Regions from separate parts of the Saccharococcus thermophilus genome, predicted to be linked through region 1. Evidence: riboswitches for the same ligand, from Rfam matches in the RefSeq annotation. Region 1 holds a riboswitch; each other region holds the start of a gene.
The links. A riboswitch is a leader RNA that binds a small molecule or an ion and turns the genes downstream of it on or off. The one in region 1 is predicted to bind lysine.

Region 1 (6,969 bases):
GCTGAAAACAGTAGTTGCCATTACAGGAAAAGAGGATGTTGTAACCGATGGAAATACAACGTATATCATCCGTAACGGACATCCGATATTAACGAAAGTAACCGGTACGGGCTGCTTATTGACCTCTGTCATTGGCGCTTTTGCGGCTGTAGAGCGGGATGTGTTAAAAGCGGCAGCGGCGGCGCTTGTCAGCTATGGAGTTGCCGCAGAAATGGCTGCGAAAAAAGCAGGAGAACAAGGACCTGGCAGCTTTCAAATCGCCTTTTTAGACGCGCTTTCCCGCGTAGGAGCGGATGAGATCCACCAATACGGCCGCATTGAACAAGGAGAATGAAGGGAGAGAAAACAATGGTATATAAAGCGTTAACGATTGCCGGTTCTGACAGCGGCGGCGGCGCCGGAATCCAGGCCGATTTAAAAACATTTCAAGAATTAGGCGTATTTGGCATGTCCGCCCTCACCGCGGTGACGGCGCAAAATACACTTGGGGTGCAAGGGGTGTACCCATTGTCGCCGGAAGCGGTCGCAAAGCAAATCGAATCGGTCGCGACGGATTTAGGAGCAGATGCGGTAAAAACGGGAATGCTGTTTAGCGCCGAAATTATTGAAGCGGTCGCCGCGAAAGTGAAACAGTTTGGCTGGACTTGTCTCGTTGTCGACCCGGTCATGATCGCAAAAGGCGGTGCACCACTGCTTCAAGAAGAGGCGGTAAATGCGCTGAAGACGTATTTGCTGCCGCTTGCGATGGTCGTTACCCCAAACATTCCAGAAGCGGAAGCATTAACCGGCCTTACGATTCGAACGATGGAAGATCGCAAAGAAGCGGCGAAACGTCTGCATGAACTAGGAGTGAAGCATGTCGTGATTAAAGGCGGTCACGACGATGATGGGGAAGAAACGGTCGATGTATTATATGACGGCAGTGAATTTTTCTATTTCACAAGCAAGCGCATCGATACAAAACATACGCACGGAACGGGCTGCACGTTTGCCGCGGCGATCACGGCCGAGCTCGCAAAAGGAAAAACGGTTCAAGAAGCAGTACAGACAGCGAAATCGTTTATCCAAGCGGCCATTGAGCATACGCTAGGCATCGGTCATGGTCACGGTCCGACGAACCATTGGGCGTACCGGGAAAAGGCGGCGCGGTAGGTGAGTGGAAAATGACGCGAATAGCAAGTGATACAATGAGAGAACAATTGAAAGTATATTTTATTATGGGAAGCGTAAACTGTGCAAAACCTCCGGCAGAAGTATTAGCGGAAGCGATTGCCGGCGGCATTACGCTGTTTCAGTTCCGCGAAAAAGGAAGCGGCGCGCTCGTTGGCGAACAAAAATATGAGCTCGCCAAGCAATTGCAGCACATTTGCCGGGAGCATGGCATTCCGTTTATCGTGAATGACGATGTCGAACTAGCCCTTGCGCTCGACGCCGATGGAGTGCATATTGGGCAGGAGGACGAAGACGCGCGCATCGTCCGCGCCAAAATTGGCGACAAAATTCTTGGCGTGTCGGCACATAATTTGGAAGAAGCGCGAGCGGCGATGGACGCCGGTGCCGATTATATCGGAGTCGGACCAATTTATCCAACAAAATCGAAAGAAGATGCGAAAAAAGCGCAAGGTCCGGAGATTATCCGTTTGCTGCGCCGCCATGGCATCGCCATTCCGCTGGTCGCCATTGGGGGCGTTACGGCGGACAATGCCGGCGAGGTTATCGCGGCAGGGGCGGATGGTGTTTCTGTGATCAGCGCCATCGCTTCTGCTTCGTCTCCGGAGACGGCTGCCAGACAGCTGGTTCGGGCGGTGCAATCCAGCAAAAAAGGTGCCTAAAAGTATGGGCACCTTTTTTGCTTGACTAAGAAACCGCTTGTTTTCTTTTCGGCAAACGCAGCTCTAAAAGCGGGCGCATAATTTGTACGATCGGCTTGCTTCCAAGAAAGAGAATAATGAGAACCGACAATCCTAACAGCAGCGGGTAGCCGTGAATGTTCATGATAAAATCCGGAAACTTTGTTTCATGCAAATATTTTAAAATAAACCCGTGCAAAACATAAATATAAAACGTTCTTGTCCCGAATACGGAAAACGAATAACGCTGGTTTGGGACCAGGGCGAGAAAACTGATCATCATCAGTGTGCTTGCCCCATAAATTGTTAGACGTCCGACAACACCGTCTTCTTCCGGAACGCCAAGCGCATCGTACGATTTAGAGCCGTACAGCCATTCCTGCGGCAAATCTGGAAAACCAAAATGAATCAAAACAAACATCGCGATGAGCGCAACAATGGAAAATAAGCGGATTCGCCATGTAAATAAGCGCTTGATCTCGCTTTTTTCGAGGAAAAATCCCAGCAAAAAGAATGGGAAAAACGTAAATGTACGCGATAGGCTCAGCCATTTTTCCGCATCAAGCATCCCGGCTCCGACCCCTAAAAGAAGGGCGAGTGACAGCGATATCGACTTTGGTATTTTAGAGAACACGAATAATAATATGTTCCAGCTGAACAGGCTGATTAAAAACCATAAACTCCAGTGAGGGGTCAATAAATTAAACTCAAGCGAATCTTCTTTATATAAAAAAATAATAAACAGAGTAAAGCAGCTGAAAAATCAAATATGGGACAAGTAGCTTTTTTGTAATTTTTTTGAAATATCCTTGCTCGCGGATTTTTTTCGCAAAATAGCCGGAAATCAAGATAAACGCCGGCATGTGAAAAAAGAAGATCCAGATATATAAACTATGTACCCATAGCACATTATCAATATACGGGCGGAGAAAGTGGCCAAACACGACGAGGAGCATTAATACGCATTTTGCGTTGTCAAAGTAATAATCGCGCTCGCTCATAGTGTCTTCCTCCTTTCTTATTTATACCACTTCGAATGATACTTTTTCTTTTTTGAGGGGTCAATAGTATATCAATTTTTGGAAAGGTGTGACATTTTGATGATATATAGGGAAGAAGAACGCGAAACGACCGATATGACCCAGTTATTAGAAGTAATTAACGCGAAAGGGGACGAAGGAGAACTTGAACCAATTACATGTAATGACGAATTGTTTTGGAAAGGAGTACGTGCGTTAGCGGAAGATAGCGCCAAAGCGGACGAAGAAGGGAGGGAATATCGTAATGGAAGTCATACGCGCCAAACAAATCGCTGAATCGGGAAAAATCGTGCCAGTCACATACGAGGGGCAGCAGGTAATGATTCAACACGTGGATGAAGAACGGGAAATGGCACGTATTTATATAAAAAATCGTCCAGAGAGTGAAATGGAAGTACCCGTTCGTCTTCTGCAAGAAGAATAGTCGTATCGAAAATGGCGCTTTCCGTTTTGGTATGGTATAATAATAGAAAAATGAATAAACATATGGAGTGAATCACATGAACATCGGGTTTGGAGAAATTGCTCTGATCGTTTTCTTCGCGTTGTTAATTTTTGGTCCAAAAAAATTGCCGGAATTAGGACAAGCGGTCGGAAAAACGTTGCGTGAATTTAAAAATGCAGCAAATGGAATGATCGATGATGAAAAGCAAAAAGAACAAAAGTAAGGACTTGGTCATACATACCAAGTCCTTATTTTTGTTCAAAATCGCATTCATGTAATGGAACGATTTTTGTTTTTTTCACAAACTTATACCCAAGCCAGACGATAATAAAGAGCGGTAGGCCAATATACGAAACAAGAACCCCGTACCAGTCAATCTTTCCGCCAATAAATGCTGGATAGTTTTGACCTAAAATAACAATAGTGCAAACAATGAACGCAAAAATAGGACCGAACGGGAACCATTTCGCTTTATACGGTAAATCATCGAGACTTTTCCCTTGAGCAATGTACGCTTTACGGAATCGATAATGGCTAATAGCAATACCTAGCCATGCAATAAATCCCGACATTCCGGAAGCGTTCAATAACCATGTATAAACGACACCGTCGCCAAAGAAAGAAGCTAAAAAGGCAAGCGTTCCTATTGATGAAGTGACAATAAGCGCATTCACCGGAACTCCACGTTTATCCAATTTCGCTAAAAATTTTGGTGCTTTCCCTTCACGGGCTAAATCCCAAAGCATGCGGGTTGATGCGTACATCCCAGAGTTACCTGCCGATAATACAGCAGTTAAAATGACAGCGTTTATTACGGAAGCGGCAAAGGCGATTCCAGCTTTATCGAATACAAGTGTAAACGGGCTAACCGTGACATCGTCATTAGCAAGCTTTCCATCTGTATAAGGAATTAGCAAGCCGATTGCCAAAATAGCTAATACATAGAATAGCAAAATGCGCCAAAACACGCTACGAATGGCGCGGGGAATGCTGTGTTCCGGATTTTCTGTTTCGCCAGCAGCAACTCCCAATAATTCCGTTCCTTGAAAGGAAAATCCCGCCGCCATAAAGATTCCTAACATAGCCATAAAACCGCCATGAAACGGGGCATCTCCAATGGTAAAGTTTTTGAAGCCAACCGCTTCACCACCCATGATTCCGAGAATCATCAGGAAGCTGACAATTAAAAATACGATAACCGTTACCACTTTAATAAGGGAAAACCAATATTCCGCCTCTCCAAATCCCTTTACGGATAAATAATTTAAAAGAAACATAATGACTAAGCAAAGCGCGCTCCATAAAAGCGACGGACTATGTGGAAACCAAAATTTCATAATCATCGTGACGGCTGATAGTTCCGCTGCAATTGTAATCGCCCAGTTGTACCAATAATTCCATCCTAATGCAAATCCTAACGCAGGATCAACGAATTTTGTCGCATACGTGCTAAAAGATCCAGAAACAGGCATGTACGCAGCCATTTCCGCAAGGCTTGTCATTAAAAAGTACACCATAACGCCAACAGCGATATATGCCACAAGTGCTCCGCCGGGTCCTGCTGTATGCACCGCTCCGCCGCTGGCTAAAAATAAACCTGTACCGATCGTTCCACCGAGGGAAATCATCGTTAAATGGCGTGTTTTTAGTTTTCGCCGCAGTCCACCCTCAGAAAGAGAAGCAGAAGAAGTAACCATTGTTTTTGTTGCTGTTTCCATTAACAACTCGCTCCTTTATACAAATAAGTTAAAAAACGAAAGATGTTTATGCCCTTTTTACATAAATAAAAAAGCCGTCGAAGGAGATTCGACGGCAGTGTTGAAATAGCTGCATACCATCAACTCTCCCATGAAGATAGCGCTCCATACCCGCAGACTATGCAGGCATGACAGTGTTGCCCCTATTCGGTGACAACCCCAGCCTGAGCACCCAGAGAAATGCCCAGACTTCGGCAGCTTTTCCTTTCCGGTAAAGTCTTTGACGTGCTCTGCGTCTCGTTTACCGTACTCATAAAAGCCGCGACCTCTACTTCAAGGGTCGAATGAGCGTCATATTCAATTATACTAATATATTAATATATTCCATATTATAATCCATTATTGTAATTATAGCAATAGAAAATAAGAGACAAGTCTTTGAAAGTGTCACCATATAATAACTATATCGAAGTTTTTGGCTAGCGCACCAAGTTTGATTGAAGCAAGCCGGAGGACAATGGGGTGGCGCTCTGATGTTAAAAAAATTGGCTATTACGATTATTGGGAGTATTTTTCTCGCAATCGGCATTAATGTTTTTTTAGTTCCTCACCATTTGTTAGATGGGGGAATCATTGGAATTGGTTTAATCGTCAAATATATTTGGCATGTAAAAGCGGGGCTGACGATTATTTTATTGAGCATTCCCCTTTATATTATGGCCTGGTTTTACTATCGCCCATTTTTTTATAACAGCCTTCACGGTTTATTGTTTTCTTCTCTAATGATTGATATGTTTTCTGGGCTGCGCGGCATTATTGTGATTGATCCAATCGCTAGCTCGATTATTGGAGGGGCTTTGGTGGGCACTGGAATTGGGATGATGCTGCGGGAAGAGACGAGTACGGGAGGAACGGACTTATTAGCGCAATTTATTGCGAGAATGACCAATTGGAATGTAGGGATCATTATTTTTCTGATGGATACGCTCATTATTACGATTGGGAGTTATGTTATCGATTCTACATCGTTTCTTTATTCACTCGTTGTCGTCACCGTAGTGGGGATGGTGACAACACTGCTGACGCACACGAAAGGATGGAGACATTACGTACTGTAACAATCCCCATCCATATGGCTATCGCCAGCGGCTGGCTAATTCCAACGCGCGATAGACGTTGATTAAACCATATCCGTAATACGGATCTTTGCCGTTGTTCTCAAGATCGGTAGCAGTGTTGATAATAATTTGTTTTACATCATCATTCGTCAGGTGCGGATTGATGGAGCGGATGAGACCGGCTAATGCCGTGACGTGCGGGGCAGCCATCGATGTCCCGGAAAGAGCTGCGTAACGATGTTGCGAAAACGTGCTCGCAATATTAGTCCCAGGCGCCACTACATCTAAATAATTTCCGTAATTGGAATAAGTGGCAAAAGAAAGATCAGGATTCACTGCGCCGACGCTGATCACTTCCGGATAGGCGGCGGGAAAGCTAGGCTGGGAAGTACTGTCATTTCCTGAAGCGGCAACGAGTACAACATCGTGGCTATAAGCATAGCGAATCGCTTCTTCCAATACGGTCGAAGGCTGATAATTGCCGAGGCTTAAGTTGATCACTTTTGCCCCATGGTCGACTGCCCAGCGGATTCCTTTCGCAACGTCAAAACTTGTGCCATAGCCGTCGGCGTTTAATGCCTTGATGGGCATCACCCGGTTAAACCATGTGATGCCGGCAACCCCTTCATGGTTGTTTGGCTCCGAGGCGATAATGCCTGCGACGTGTGTGCCGTGGCCGTTGTCATCTTCCGGAATATTATTTTCAGCAAGAACGTTATAGCCTGTTTGAAGGCGATGGACGAGATCTGGATGATTCAAATCGACCCCGCTGTCAATAACGGCAATGGTAACGCTTTTTTTTCCACGTGATAACGTCCA
Region 2 (6,969 bases), 710 kb from region 1:
CGCGATTTTGATCGTTGCCATTAGACCAGCTAGACCGCCGCCAACTACTATGATTTTTCCTTTTTTCATTGCTACTCACTCCCTAAAAGATTGCTAGTTGTGGATTAAGCAAATGCTAAAATGGCACGAATGCCAACAATGGAAAGCGCGACAAAAATGATCATCGTTAAATAAGTGAAAACTTGTTGCGAACGAGGAGACACCGTTAAACCCCAGCTTACGCAGAAAGACCATAAACCATTGGCAAAGTGAAACACCGTTGACAAAATTCCGACAATATAAAAGCCAAGCATAACCGGATTGTCCACAATATTGGCCATCATTTCATAGTTTACTTTCGCTCCGAGCGCGGCTTGGACGCGCGTTTCGTACACATGCCATGTAATAAAAATCAATGTGATAATTCCCGTGACCCGTTGTAATACAAACATCCAGTTACGGAAATATCCGTAATTTCCGACATTAAATTTCGCTGTAAAAGCGATATAAAGACCATAAATGGCATGGAACAGCAGCGGAAGGAAAATAACGAATATTTCTAGAAAGTAGCGGAATGGTAAATTCTCCATAAAAGAAGCCGCCCGGTTAAAGGCCTCCGGTCCTTTCGTCGCAAAATGGTTTACGACTAAATGTTGTACTAAAAAGACTCCTACTGGAATGACTCCTAACAGCGAATGAAGCCGACGGTAATAAAATTCGCGATTTCCTGCCATATGTAAACCCCCTTTAACGAATAACAGTGAAAAAATCGTGTGCTCCCCATCCACAATGAGTGAAATGTAACGGCTTCCATTTCCATGAATCATTGTGTCACATTCATTGTACCCCCACATTGTACAAGCGTCAAGAAAACAAATTCATAAAATGTTCAAACATTTTCATATGAAAATCGCAACGAAAAACAACGAGAAAGATAATGCACGTCCCCTTCTATTTCGCTATAATGATGAATGGATAGAAAGAGGGGAATCATGTGAAACTGCCAACGCTAGAAGAACAATATAAGGCATTAGAAGACATTTCTATTTCCGCGTTCGGCGCGGAACTTCTCCGGCAAGTTGTCCTTCCGGAATTGCTGGGAAAAGAAACGGCCAGCATTTTATATTGGGCCGGAAAAAGTTTAGCGCGCCATTACCCGCTCGCGACATTGTCCGATGTGATCACTTTTTTTGAAAAGGCCGGATGGGGAACGCTTTCTGTTGTCGAAGAACACAAAGATGAACTTCACGTCGAACTGTCCGGCACCATTATTGCCGCGCGGCTTGCTCTTCATGAGCATTGCACCTTCCAGTTAGAAGCAGGTTTTCTTGCCCAGCAAATTGAGCAACAAAAGCGCTTTGTCACCGAAGCGTTCGAACAACAAAAAAAGCGGGAAAATAAAGTGCTTATCATCATTAAATGGGACCTTAAACAGGAGATAGAATAATGAAAGAAGCCTGTCCGGAGCAGGCTTCTTTCATTTTATGCGCGCGCTGCCGCTGCTTCTTCGGCAAGCCCAAACGCTTCATGGAGCGCTTCGACTGCTCGAACCATATTTTTCTCATCGATGACAGTAGAAATTTTAATTTCCGACGTGCTAACCATTTTGATTTCAATATTCTGGCCCGCTAGCACTTCAAACATGCGCGCCGCCACTCCCGGATTCGAAATCATGCCGGAACCGACGATCGATACTTTGGCCAATCCGCTTTCATATTGTACGTTTACCCCTTCAAGCGATTGCAACACTTGAAGCGTTTCCGGCAAATCCTCCGTGCGAATCGAAAAAGAAACAGACGTAGTGTCTGCCTTCTCCGCGCTTTGAATGATGATGTCCACATTAATGCCGCGCTTTGCGAGTGCCGTAAAAATAGTCGGCAATGCATGTAAGCTGTTTCCAATTCCATTTACTGTAATTCGAGTAACTTGATCTTCAAAAGCGATTCCCCGTACGATTAAATGCTGTTCCATCGAAACTTCCCCTTTCACGATTGTGCCACTTTCATTTTCCATACTTGAGCGCACCTCAAGCAGCACTTCATAGTTTTTCGCAAATTCCACCGCGCGCGGGTGCAGCACCCCCGCTCCTAAATTAGCTAATTCTAGCATTTCATCATAGGAAATTTCTTTTATTTTCCGTGCTGTCTTTACGTAGCGCGGGTCGGTCGTAAACACGCCAGTTACATCCGTGTAAATATCACACTTATCCGCTTTTAACGCCGCCGCCAGCGCCACCGCCGTCGTATCGGAACCGCCGCGACCGAGCGTCGTGATTTCCCCTGTTTCCGTCACCCCTTGAAATCCGGCGACAATGACAATGGCCCCTTCACCAAGATGCTTGCAGATTCTTGCCGTATCGATACCCGTAATGCGGGCGTTTCCGTGCATTTCTTCCGTTGTAATCCCGGCCTGCCATCCCGTTAATGAAATAGCTTTATATCCCTTTTCATGCAATGCCATGGCAAGAAGGGCAATGCTCACTTGTTCCCCAGTTGCAAGCAGCATATCCATTTCCCGCTTGCTCGGCTGTGCGGAAATTTGTTTGGCCAGATCGACAAGTTTATCGGTTGTCTTCCCCATAGCCGAAACAACAACGACAACTTTATTTCCTTTTTCAACCTCCTCTATTACGCGATTAGCGACATGTTGAATTCTTTCGGTGGAACCGACGGACGTTCCACCAAATTTTTGTACGATGATTCCCATTACGTTTCACCCTTTTGCCTATTGTTTATAAATAAAAAACAGCAATGAGAGAAATCTCATTGCTGTGCATCACGAACACGAAAAAAGCGAATTCGCCTCGCACAGTGAGATAGCTCTCCAAGATGAATCACATCTTGACAGTCCTACATTTCTTAAACGCAGGACCAGCGGAAAAAGCAATGAGACTTTTTCCACTTCGGCGACGCTCCCCTTTCCACATCCGTCATCGGAACTCATTTTCCTCCGGATGTGTACTCTTGAAGTTCGCACCTCTATCTTCACTTCGGCGTTTGAAAGTGTATAAATATGAAATTTATTGCAATCATATCAAACTTTCATGTTGTTGACAATATTATTCTCGCAATTTCTCATAAATTTTTTCGGCAACGGAGCGCGGAATGTTTGCTTGTTGCAATTCTTCCACCGTTGCTTCTTTCATGTTTTTAATGGATCCGAAATGCTTCAATAATGCTTTTTTCCGCTTTTCCCCAACTCCAGGAATATCATCTAACACAGAGTGAAACATCGTTTTTCCGCGCGTTTGCCGATGAAATGTAACCGCAAACCGATGCACCTCATCTTGAATGCGCTGCAATAAATAAAACTCTTGGCTGTTTCGTTCTAATGGAACGATTTGCGGAGGATTCCCCATGATTAGCTCGGATGTGCGATGCTTGTCGTCTTTTGCAAGCCCAGCGAGCGGAATATCAAGTCCTAATTCGTTTTCAAGCACATCCCTTACCGCAGCTAAATGCCCTTTTCCTCCGTCAATAATAATCAAATCAGGAAGCGGAAGACCTTCTTTTAGCACGCGAGTATAGCGCCTTCTTACCACTTCGCGCATCGATTCATAGTCATCCGGTCCTTCTACCGTTTTGATTTTATATTTGCGGTACTCTTTTTTCTCCGGTTTTCCATCGATAAAGACAACCATCGCCGAAACAGGATCGGTGCCATGAATGTTGGAATTGTCAAACGCCTCAATACGGTGTGGCACAGGTATTCCCAATATTTTCCCTAAGTTTTCTACCGCTTTAATCGTTCGCTCTTCGTCCCGCTCGATTAAATAAAATTTTTCTTTCAACGCAATTGCCGCGTTTTTATTGGCCAAATCAACAAGTTCTTTTTTCTTTCCCCTTTTCGGCTGAACAACCGTTACTTCCAGCAGCTGCTCGGCAAGCTCGCCGTCAATGTCAGCAGGCAAAATGACTTCTTTCGGCTTAAAGTGGTTCGCTTTTGTATAAAACTGTCCCAAAAACGTCAGCAATTCCTCATCTGGGTCTTGATACATCGGAAACATCGATGCATCGCGCTCAATCAGCTTGCCTTGACGAATGAAAAATACTTGTACGCACATCCATCCTTTGTCATAGGCATAACCGAACACATCGCGATCAACGAAATCGTTCATGGTCATCTTCTGCTTTTCCATCGTTGCTTCAATATGGGCAATTAGATCGCGGTATTCTTTCGCCCGCTCAAATTCGAGCGCTTCGGCTGCTTTCATCATCTTTTTCGTGAGCTCTTCTTTTACTTCTTTATACCCACCGTTTAAAAAGCGAACGATTTGTTCGACAATTTCTTTATTTTGCTGTTCGGACACCGGATGCACGCACGGCGCTAGACATTGTCCCATATGGTAATATAAACAAACTCGGTTCGGCATGGTTGAACATTTGCGCAGCGGATAAATGCGGTCTAACAGTTTCTTCGTTTCATTTGCCGCCTGTACATGCGGATACGGTCCAAAATATTTTCCACCATCTTTTTTCACTTTTCGTGTAATGATTAGGCGAGGATGCTGCTCCGCGGTAATCTTGATAAACGGATAACTATTGTCGCCCTTGAGCATCACATTATATTTCGGATCGTACTTTTTAATTAAGTTCATTTCCAAAATGAGCGCTTCGATGTTCGAAGAAGTGACAATATATTCGAAATCGGCAATTTCGTTGACAAGCCGCAGCGTTTTTCCGTCATGCGTGCCGGTAAAATAGGAACGCACACGGTTTTTCAGCACTTTTGCTTTGCCAACGTATATTACTGTGCCGTTTTTATCCTTCATCAAATAACATCCCGGCTGCTCCGGAAGCACGGCTAATTTTTCTTTTAAGTGATCATGCATCATAATCACTCCATCAAGTTAATTCATCCATTCATACAGCGTAATGTTTCCGTACACTGGATCTGCCAGCGTGCTGGAACGATATGTTTTCACCCTCCGCAAATGGCCGGCAAGGGGAACTCCTCGCGCCCGAAATCCTTTCACAACATGGCCAGTCATATAAATTTTAGCATGTTGATAGTTCTCTTTGTCTTGTAAAAAAAATGAAAAGTGCAAAACGTCCTTATGGGGAAAATCCACATCTAAGTATTGTAGCACACGCGTTTCTTCCCATGTGTACAGAACGAATTTCTCTTTGCTGTTTTGTAAATCATACGCTAACTGATAGGTTGCCGGCAACTGTAATGCTTGCTCGCGCATATGCCATGTCCCCGTTACGAATTGCACGGCTAACACCACCATCGCTAGGCTCCATCGGTACATAGACATATGATTGCGGACAAAGCAAATCCAGCCATACAACAAAACAAGATGAACAAGCGGGAGAATGTGCCGCGGTTTCTCAATATTTTGCGCAAATAACACCCAAAGAAAATAAACAAATCCAGAAACAAGAAGCCAGCTCGGAAACGGGGATTTCCTTGACCGCCATATCGCCGTCCATGCAACCATATACAAAAAAAGCAGGATCACGTTTTGACTTGCTATCCCTGTCCATAAAATATTATAAAAGAAAAAATAAATCACTCGCTCCCATAACGGCTGCCCGTCGCTTGCTGCCGTTCCTCCCCACTTCTCGAAATGGCCGCTCGTAAATGAGAGAGCCAGTTTGAAAAAAGATTGGAAACTTCCTTCCGTCGCCGCGACCGCGGCAATCCAAATAAATTGGAAAAAAGCAGTCGCGTCAAAAAGCAGCAGATTCGAAGGACACTGCGATGTTTTTTCCAATCTTCGTGCCATAAAAACAAAATCGCTACAGCAAACGGGGCGTATGACAGGCGGATACCCATTAACAGACTAAACAAGGCAAGCGGGAGAAGCTGCATCCACCATGCATCATGCTTTCTTGCCAGTTCGATGGACCAAAAGTACCACCACAGCGCCCCTAACGCCGCGCCGTCCGACATCGGCTGGCCCGCAATCACCATGATATAGCTTGCCGATTGAAGGAGCGCGCTAATGAATAAGGACATAACCGTTGAATGATGCTTTTTTAACAGGAAAACCATCGGAATGGTTGCCGAAAACAAAGCAATGACATTAAAGATGGATAGTGCTTTTGCCGGATTGTCAACAAACGCATGAATAAGCATGCCGCCCAGCACGAAATATGGATAGCCCGGAAAATGCGGCTGCATGGCCAATAAATCATAGCGGTCTAACGCCAAAGCAAAATCGACCTGATCCCATGTCGCCGCATAAGGACTCGCATAGTATATTTCCAGCAAGAACAAACTTGCTAACTCACATTTCGCACCCTCTCGACGAAAATCGGGAGGATTTTTTCGTTCCGATGTCGAATGAATCCTTGACACACAAGGAACGTAAAGGAGTTTTTCACTTATGAACGTTCAAGTCAAAAAGGTCTATCGCAATTCTTATTTGAATATAATAAGTGCCCTATTCAAGAAACTGGGTCTGCCTCAATTGATTGACCATCTCGTGCCCGTCGATCCGCAGTGCCAAACGCGAGTCAGCGATGCCGTTCAGGCCATCCTCTACAATGTGTTTGACGGCCGGCAAGCCCTTGTTCACTTGGAACATTGGGCTCAGGAGGTCGATTGTGAGAAACTCATCCGTCCCGATCTCCATCCTTCCTGGTTGAACGACGATGCGTTGGCCCGTCATCTCGATCGCCTGTATGAGGCTGGCATTCACAACGTCATCAGCACTTGCTTGATTCATATTTATCGAAAAGAAGGCCTTTCCCTCCGAGCCTTCCACGCCGATACGACGGACAAGACCGTTTACGGCGCGTATGAATCGGCCTCGTTAGAGGCCTTACAAATCACACATGGCTACAACCGCCATCATCGTTGGCAAAAACAGATCGGTTTCGGACTGGTCGGCAACGAGGACGGCATCCCGTTTTACGGCGATGTGCACGATGGCAACCTGCCCGATAAAACATGGAATCCCGAGGTGCTGTCTCGTGTCCATGAACAGCTGAAGCAGGCCAAAATCGAAGACGAATGGATTTACGTGGCCGATTCCGCCGC
Region 3 (6,969 bases), 1.1 Mb from region 1:
TTCTCTTTTTTGTTTTGCTCCTCGCGCTCTTCTAGCGTTTCTTCCTTGCCAAGAGAAGTGAGTGCTACGAGAAACCGCCCATCCGGCGACCAGCACGGATGGCGCACTCCGTTTTTTAATGCGGTTAACTGGCGCGCTTCCCCGCCATCTGTCGGAAGAAGCCAAATTTGTGTTTTGTCGGAGCGGTTGGAAAGAAACGCGATCGTTTTTCCATCCGGGGACCAACGCGGGAAAGCGTCTTTTCCTTTTCCAAACGTCCATTGTTTTACTTTGCCATCCGCTAATGTCAAGAGAAAAAGATGAGAGCGATATTCCTGCTCGTCATCAATCGTTTTTTGTACAAAGATAACTTTCTCGCCATCTGGGGAGAATTGAGGGTCGCTCACAAAGCGGATGCGAAACAAATCTTCTGAGGTGATGCCGCGCAATTTTTTCTTTGCATTCTGTAAATTCATCCAACCCACTTCCTTCATTAAAAATTTTTCTATAGTATTTCGATAAATGAATTACCTTTCCCTCTAAAACTTGGTAAAATAACGGCAATGATCATGTCACGACGAAAGGGGGGAGATGGCGAAATTGCTATTGATGTCAGCTGGCTTTTATAGTGAACGAATGAAAACAGCGTTTATCCGCTTATGCGATCAGAACTTTGACAAGATGAAAACGGCTATTATCACAACTGCTGCTGAACAAAAATCAAACAATCGCTTTGCTAGAAAGGCGAAAGAAGATTTTCAGTCGATGGGGATTCAGCCCGTTGATTTTATCGATGTGGAGGCAATGGTGATTGATGGGGAGGAAAAGAGAAAAATATAAAAACGAACGTCCGCGGCTTTCGGACGTTCGTTTTCGTTATGCCGACATTTTTTGTTTTTCTGCTGTTTGCTGTGCCGCTTTTTTCACTAGCGGGTAGAAGAAAATGCCGCTTAAAAGCAGGACAACCCCAAGCATAAACGTTTTGATATCGGCGGTGCCGGCGATGATGACCCAGACGGAATAAATGGTAGCCAGAGCGGCAACGATTCCATCGATCATGCGGCCCTGTGCCGCACCCTTGTATGTTTCGCCGGTCAGCGTCAGCTTTAATTGGAAGACAGAAGCGATAAAATATGGGACGAGATACGCTAATGTCGCGATGTAAATGACAAAGTCAAACGCCGCTGACATCGAGTTGGAAACCGTCGAAAAAATAAAGATTTGCGCCAATCCATTCGAAAGAACTAAAGAAAAGCTTGGTACTTTCTTTTTGTTTTCCTTTAAAAATGCTGGAATAAACAAACCTTGTTTTGCCGCCTGATACGGTACTTCGGCGCTTAACAGCACCCAGCCAAGTGTCGAGCCGAGCAAGCTGATTAAGCCGAGTCCCGCAAGAACGTAGCCGCCGCTTGGGCCTAAAATCGCAACAATCGCATCAACAAGCGGTTTTTCCGAATGAATGAGTTCTTTTTGCGGCAATACTCCCATGACAAGCACACTAATGCCGATATAAATTGCAAGGGCAATCAACAAGCCAAGGATTGTTGCGCGTTTGACATCGGCTTGTTTGCGCGCGCGCGATGCAAACACAATCGCCGATTCGACGCCGATAAACGCCCACAATGTCGACACCGCCGCATTCTTGATTTGACTTAATAATCCAATCGAATGTCCTGCACCATCATAGCGCGGTGCAACAAACGAACCGATGTTGCTTTTGTCAAACGCAAATAAAGCAATGACGATGAATAGGAAAAATCCAAGCACTTTTGCCGCTGTAGCGAGAAAGTTCAGCTTTCCCGCACTTTCAATGCCGCGCAAAATGATGAAATGCATGCCCCAAAGCAACACTGTGCAAACGGTAAAGGTGAGGAAGTTTCCTAGTTTTACGTCAAGCGAACCGATCGTAAATAATGTTTGTTTGCTTGTTAAAATGGGGAAAAACGTCGATAAATAGCTGGCGAATGTCGTAATAATTGCCACGTTGCCGGCGAAGTTGCCGATCCAATATCCCCATGAGGACATAAAGCCAGATAGAATCGAGACGTTCGATCCTTTTGGAAACAATTCTTTTGCATAAATTTGCGGCCCACCGTTTAATTCCGGCTTGCGAATCGCCAAGTTGCCAAAGACAAGCGCCGTCATTAAGACGCCAGCGCCCGTTAACAGCCACGCGAAAATAACGCCGAGCGGGCTTGCCGCTTCCGCGAGCGAGCGCGGAAGCATAAAAATTCCTGAACCGACCATATTGCCAAAGACAAGCGCCGTTAATAGCCATAATCCTAGCTTTGGTTGCTGCATGAAAATGAGCTCCTTTCCTGTTGCTTTCTTTATCTCCAAAAAAAATACACCCTTGCGTTTTCAACGGGTGTAAAACATCCGTTTCCAACTGCCAATCGAAGCGCTCCACCGTTTTTAACGGCGGCAGTGCTGCTCTTGTTCAGATGCAGACTCAGCCTGCGGCGCCAGAGAACACCGCAAACTTCGGCAACGAACCTTTTCAGCGAAATTCGTCGACCCTCTGTATCTCCTTCCGCTTGCTATTGTTCATTGCGGCCTCTATCTCGGAGACATGACGAGAAAGAAAAAATATTCAATGGATGTCATTATTATACGAATTTCGACAAAGTTCGTCAACGAGCTTTTTTATTAGAAAAAAAGGATTTTCCGTGTGAGAATGGAATAGAATCTAAGATAAGGAAAGCAAGAGAAAAGGAAGGGATCGCATTGAAGTTTTCTGAGTTTCGTTACGAACGGCCGAATATCGAGAAGATGCAAGCATCATTTCAACAGGCGCTGCAATCGTTTCGCAAGGCAACGAGTGTCGAAGAGCAGCATGAAGCGATGAAAGAAATCAATCAGCTTCGCAATGATTTCAGCACGATGGCAAACATTTGCCATATCCGGCATACGATTGATACGAATGATGAATTTTATAAACAGGAACAAGATTTTTTTGATGAAACGGAACCAATTGTCAAAGGACTTGTGAACGATTACTACCGTGCGCTTGTTTCCTCGCCGTTTCGCGCGCAGCTGGAGGAAAAATGGGGAAAACAGTTGTTTGCGCTTGCCGAAACGCAGTTAAAAACATATTCGCCGGATATTGTGGAAGATTTGCAGCAAGAAAATAAACTGACGAGCGAGTATACAAAATTAATCGCTTCGGCGAAAATTTTCTTTGAAGGGGAAGAACGGACGCTCGCCCAGCTTCAACCGTTTGTCGAATCGCCGGACCGCGAGATGCGCAAGCGGGCGAGTGAGGCGCGTTTTGCCTTTTTCCAAGAACATGAGCAAAAGCTTGATGAAATTTACGATCAGCTTGTGAAAGTGCGCACTGCCATCGCTCGAAAACTTGGCTTTAAAAATTTCGTGGAACTCGGCTATGCACGTCTTGGACGAACCGATTACAACGCCGAGATGGTCGCGAAATTCCGCAAGCAAGTGGAAGGGTATATCGTTCCCATTGCCGTGAAGCTGCGCGAGCGGCAGCGGAAACGCATCGGCGTCGAGAAGCTGAAATATTATGATGAAGCGTTTGTGTTCCCAACCGGCAACCCGACGCCAAAAGGGGATGCAGACTGGATTATCGAAAACGGGAAAAAGATGTATGAAGAACTGTCGCCGGAAACGGGAGAATTTTTCCGTTACATGATAGAAAATGAGCTGATGGATTTGATCGCGAAAAAAGGAAAAGCGAGCGGCGGCTATTGCACCTATATCGAAAATTATAAAGCGCCATTTATTTTCTCCAACTTTACCGGCACATCGGGAGATATTGATGTGCTCACCCATGAAGCGGGGCACGCGTTTCAAGTGTATGAAAGCCGCCATTACGAAATTCCGGAATACAACTGGCCAACGTTAGAAGCATGCGAAATTCATTCGATGAGCATGGAATTTTTCACCTGGCCGTGGATGGAACTGTTTTTCCAGGAAGACGCAGAAAAATATCGGTTTTATCATTTAAGCGATGCACTCTTATTTTTGCCGTACGGCGTGGCGGTCGACGAATTCCAGCATTTCGTCTATGAAAACCCGAACGCAACGCCAGAGGAGCGGAAACAAGCGTGGAGGAAAATCGAACGGAAATATATGCCGACACGAGACTATGACGGCAACGCTTATTTAGAGCGCGGCGGCTTTTGGCAGCGGCAAGCCCATATTTACACAGACGCATTTTACTACATTGACTACACGCTCGCGCAAATTTGCGCGTTCCAATTTTGGAAACGTTCGCGTGAAAACTATGAAGAGGCGTGGAACGACTATTTAACTTTATGCCGTCAAGGCGGAAGCAAGCCGTTTACCGAATTGGTCCGCGTCGCTAACCTTGTTTCGCCGTTTGAAGACGGCTGCGTCCAATCGGTAGTCGGTGAGATTGAGGGATGGCTGAATAGCATCGATGACAAACAACTTTAACAACAAAAAAGGAAGAAGTCAACGAAGGATTTCTTCCTTTTTTGTTGAATGGAATAGTTTTAGTTTTTCAAAGAAGGGAGAACAACGAAATGTATGTGGGGTTATTTCCGGCGGCAAAAACCGCGCCACACAGGGAAAAGAAGCGGAGTATGAAGGAGAAATATACGCGGTTTATTTGTTGAAAGAAGTCCAAGGGAAAGGATACGGAACGAAGCTTGTCAAAGCGCTAGTCGATGATTTTCAACATAAGCGGATTCGTTCTATGGTTGTGTGGGTGCTTGCCGATAATCCGTCGCGCCTGTTTTACGAGCGGCTAGGAGGCGAGAAAATCGCAGAGGAGGTTGTCGATATTGGTGGGAAAAAGCTGGTGGAATGGTGCTATGGATGGAAAAGCATCGAATATTTCGCATAAATAAGTAGCTGCCTAGGCGAAAGGCAGCTTAAAAAAAATATGTAATGAGTGATTACTTACTTTAAAATATAATTGGTATCGTGTAAAATATAAGTGAGTAATCACTCACTATAAAATAAAAAGGGGGAAGGATTTGTGTCCGAGAAGTCGTGTATTCGTATGGAACATGTATCAAAACGTTTTGGAAAAAAGACGGTTATTGAAGATGTATCGCTTGACGTATACAGAGGGGAAATTTTTGGGATGCTTGGACCTTCTGGAGCGGGAAAAACGACGATTGTGAAGATGATCGCTGGAATTGACGAGGCCACCAGTGGAACGATTTATGTATTAAATACAAAAATGCCTGATTTACACGCCATGCAACGCATCGGTTTTATGGCGCAGTCTGACGCCTTATACGGGGAATTAACGGCATTTGAGAATTTGCAGTTTTTCGCTTCGATTTATGGACTAAAAGGAAAAAAGCAAAGGGAACGTATTTATGACGTGATGGATCTTGTCAATCTGACTGACCATATTAAAAAGCCTGTCCATCAATATTCGGGAGGAATGAAACGACGGTTGTCATTGGCGATATCTTTGCTGCATGAACCGGAGGTACTGCTTTTAGATGAGCCGACGGTTGGCATTGATCCTGTGCTTCGCCAAGCAGTTTGGGAGGAACTGGAGAGAATCCGCCAAAACGGAACGACGATTGTCGTCACGACCCATGTCATGGATGAAGCGGAAAAATGCCAGCGCCTTGCCATGATTCGCGATGGCCGTCTTATTGCCGTCGGAAGTCCGGCAGAGTTAAAGGCAGAAACGAATTCACAAACCATTGAGCAAGCATTTTTATATTTTGGAGGTGCACGGCAATGAGAGTTTGGGCCATCGTAATACGCATCATCCGCCAGTTTTTCCGCGATAAACGGACACTTGCGCTCATGATTGTCGCGCCGATGTTTGTATTATTTTTAATGAATCTCGTCTTTAATGGAAAAGACTATCAACCGACGATCGCTGTTGATTCGAGTGTTCCGTCCATAATTGTTGACAAGTTGGAAAAACAAGATGCTACTGTCAAAAAACTTACGGACAAAGCGGCCCGCAAACAGTTGGAAAAACAGCAAATTGACGCGTTTATCAAAATGGATGGAGGAACCCCGAAAATTACGTTAGAAGGCAGCGATCCTACTGTTAATAAAGCGGTGCTGATGTCTGTGCAAAAAGCGTTTCAAGAGCTGGTCCCGCCAACATCGTCGTCTAAATTCAAAACGACCTACTTGCACGGTTCGGAAGATATGAAGCTATTTGATTATTTCGGTCCTGTGCTCATCGGCTTTTTTGTGTTCTTTTTCGTTTTCCTAATTGCTGGCGTTTCGTTCCTGCGCGAGCGTACAAGCGGAACGCTCGAACGATTGCTTTCGACACCGCTTCGACGCTGGGAAATCGTGGCTGGCTACATTATTGGATTTGGTTTATTTACGACATTGCAGGCGAGCTTGATTGCTTGGTTTGCTGTTGATATCCTTGACATGATGATGGAAGGTTCTTTCTTTTATGTGTTATTGATTACGTTTTTATTGGCGATGACCGCTTTAACATTAGGAACATTGCTGTCCGCGTTTGCCAACAATGAACTGCAAATGATGCAGTTTATCCCGCTTGTTGTCGTACCGCAAATTTTCTTCTCTGGCTTGTTTAATTTAGATACGATGGCCGAATGGCTTCGTTCGTTAAGCGTGATTATGCCGCTGACGTACGGAGCGGACGCGCTGCGGGAAATCATGGTTCGCGGCAACGGTTGGAACGAGATCGCCAAAGACGTATATGTTTTACTTGGTTTTGCTCTATTGTTTATGATATTAAATGTAGTAGCATTAAAAAAATACCGAAAATTGTAAGGAGTACAAAGAATGAACGAGCAGCAGTGGCTGAAAGAACTGTTGAAACTAAATGGAGAAGATGTGAAGCTTAGCGAAAAACAAGTCAAAATTTTAGAAGCGGCGATTGAAATGTTCGCGGAGAAAGGCTATGCGGCTACTTCGACGAGTGAAATCGCCAAGAAGGCGGGCGTGGCGGAAGGGACGATTTTTCGCCATTATAAAACGAAAAAGGATTTGCTGCTGGCGATTGTCACTCCAACGCTATTTAAATCTGTCGCCCCATTT

Region 2: it holds a riboswitch for lysine, as region 1 does, so the genes downstream of both, BDD39_RS11030 (aspartate kinase) here and BDD39_RS07275 (amino acid permease) in region 1, are expected to answer to the same signal.
Region 3: it holds a riboswitch for lysine, as region 1 does, so the genes downstream of both, BDD39_RS12935 (amino acid permease) here and BDD39_RS07275 (amino acid permease) in region 1, are expected to answer to the same signal.

What each region holds. Positions count from the first base shown of each region.
Region 1 covers NZ_JAASRS010000001.1:1,406,636-1,413,604, reverse strand. Annotated here, with positions in the region: gene thiM (hydroxyethylthiazole kinase) at 1-334, shown strand, start outside; gene thiD (bifunctional hydroxymethylpyrimidine kinase/phosphomethylpyrimidine kinase) at 349-1,152, shown strand; gene thiE (thiamine phosphate synthase) at 1,164-1,832, shown strand; partial or broken gene BDD39_RS07295 (acyltransferase family protein) at 1,858-2,851, opposite strand; gene BDD39_RS07290 (hypothetical protein) at 2,951-3,166, shown strand; gene BDD39_RS07285 (H-type small acid-soluble spore protein) at 3,135-3,314, shown strand; gene BDD39_RS07280 (twin-arginine translocase TatA/TatE family subunit) at 3,391-3,558, shown strand; gene BDD39_RS07275 (amino acid permease) at 3,584-5,053, opposite strand; lysine riboswitch at 5,183-5,371, opposite strand; gene BDD39_RS07270 (YitT family protein) at 5,566-6,150, shown strand; gene BDD39_RS07265 (S8 family peptidase) at 6,169-6,969, opposite strand, start outside.
Region 2 covers NZ_JAASRS010000001.1:2,116,856-2,123,824, forward strand. Annotated here, with positions in the region: gene sdhA (succinate dehydrogenase flavoprotein subunit) at 1-69, opposite strand, end outside; gene BDD39_RS11020 (succinate dehydrogenase cytochrome b558 subunit) at 105-713, opposite strand; gene BDD39_RS11025 (DUF2507 domain-containing protein) at 974-1,426, shown strand; gene BDD39_RS11030 (aspartate kinase) at 1,462-2,685, opposite strand; lysine riboswitch at 2,788-2,968, opposite strand; gene uvrC (excinuclease ABC subunit UvrC) at 3,038-4,810, opposite strand; gene BDD39_RS16445 (hypothetical protein) at 4,829-5,443, opposite strand; gene BDD39_RS16450 (hypothetical protein) at 5,494-6,198, opposite strand; gene BDD39_RS11045 (IS1634 family transposase) at 6,314-6,969, shown strand, end outside.
Region 3 covers NZ_JAASRS010000001.1:2,484,173-2,491,141, reverse strand. Annotated here, with positions in the region: gene BDD39_RS12945 (S9 family peptidase) at 1-455, opposite strand, end outside; gene BDD39_RS12940 (hypothetical protein) at 571-819, shown strand; gene BDD39_RS12935 (amino acid permease) at 856-2,280, opposite strand; lysine riboswitch at 2,372-2,549, opposite strand; gene BDD39_RS12930 (M3 family oligoendopeptidase) at 2,707-4,401, shown strand; gene BDD39_RS12925 (GNAT family N-acetyltransferase) at 4,385-4,813, shown strand; gene BDD39_RS12920 (ABC transporter ATP-binding protein) at 4,973-5,677, shown strand; gene BDD39_RS12915 (ABC transporter permease) at 5,674-6,702, shown strand; gene BDD39_RS12910 (TetR/AcrR family transcriptional regulator) at 6,715-6,969, shown strand, end outside.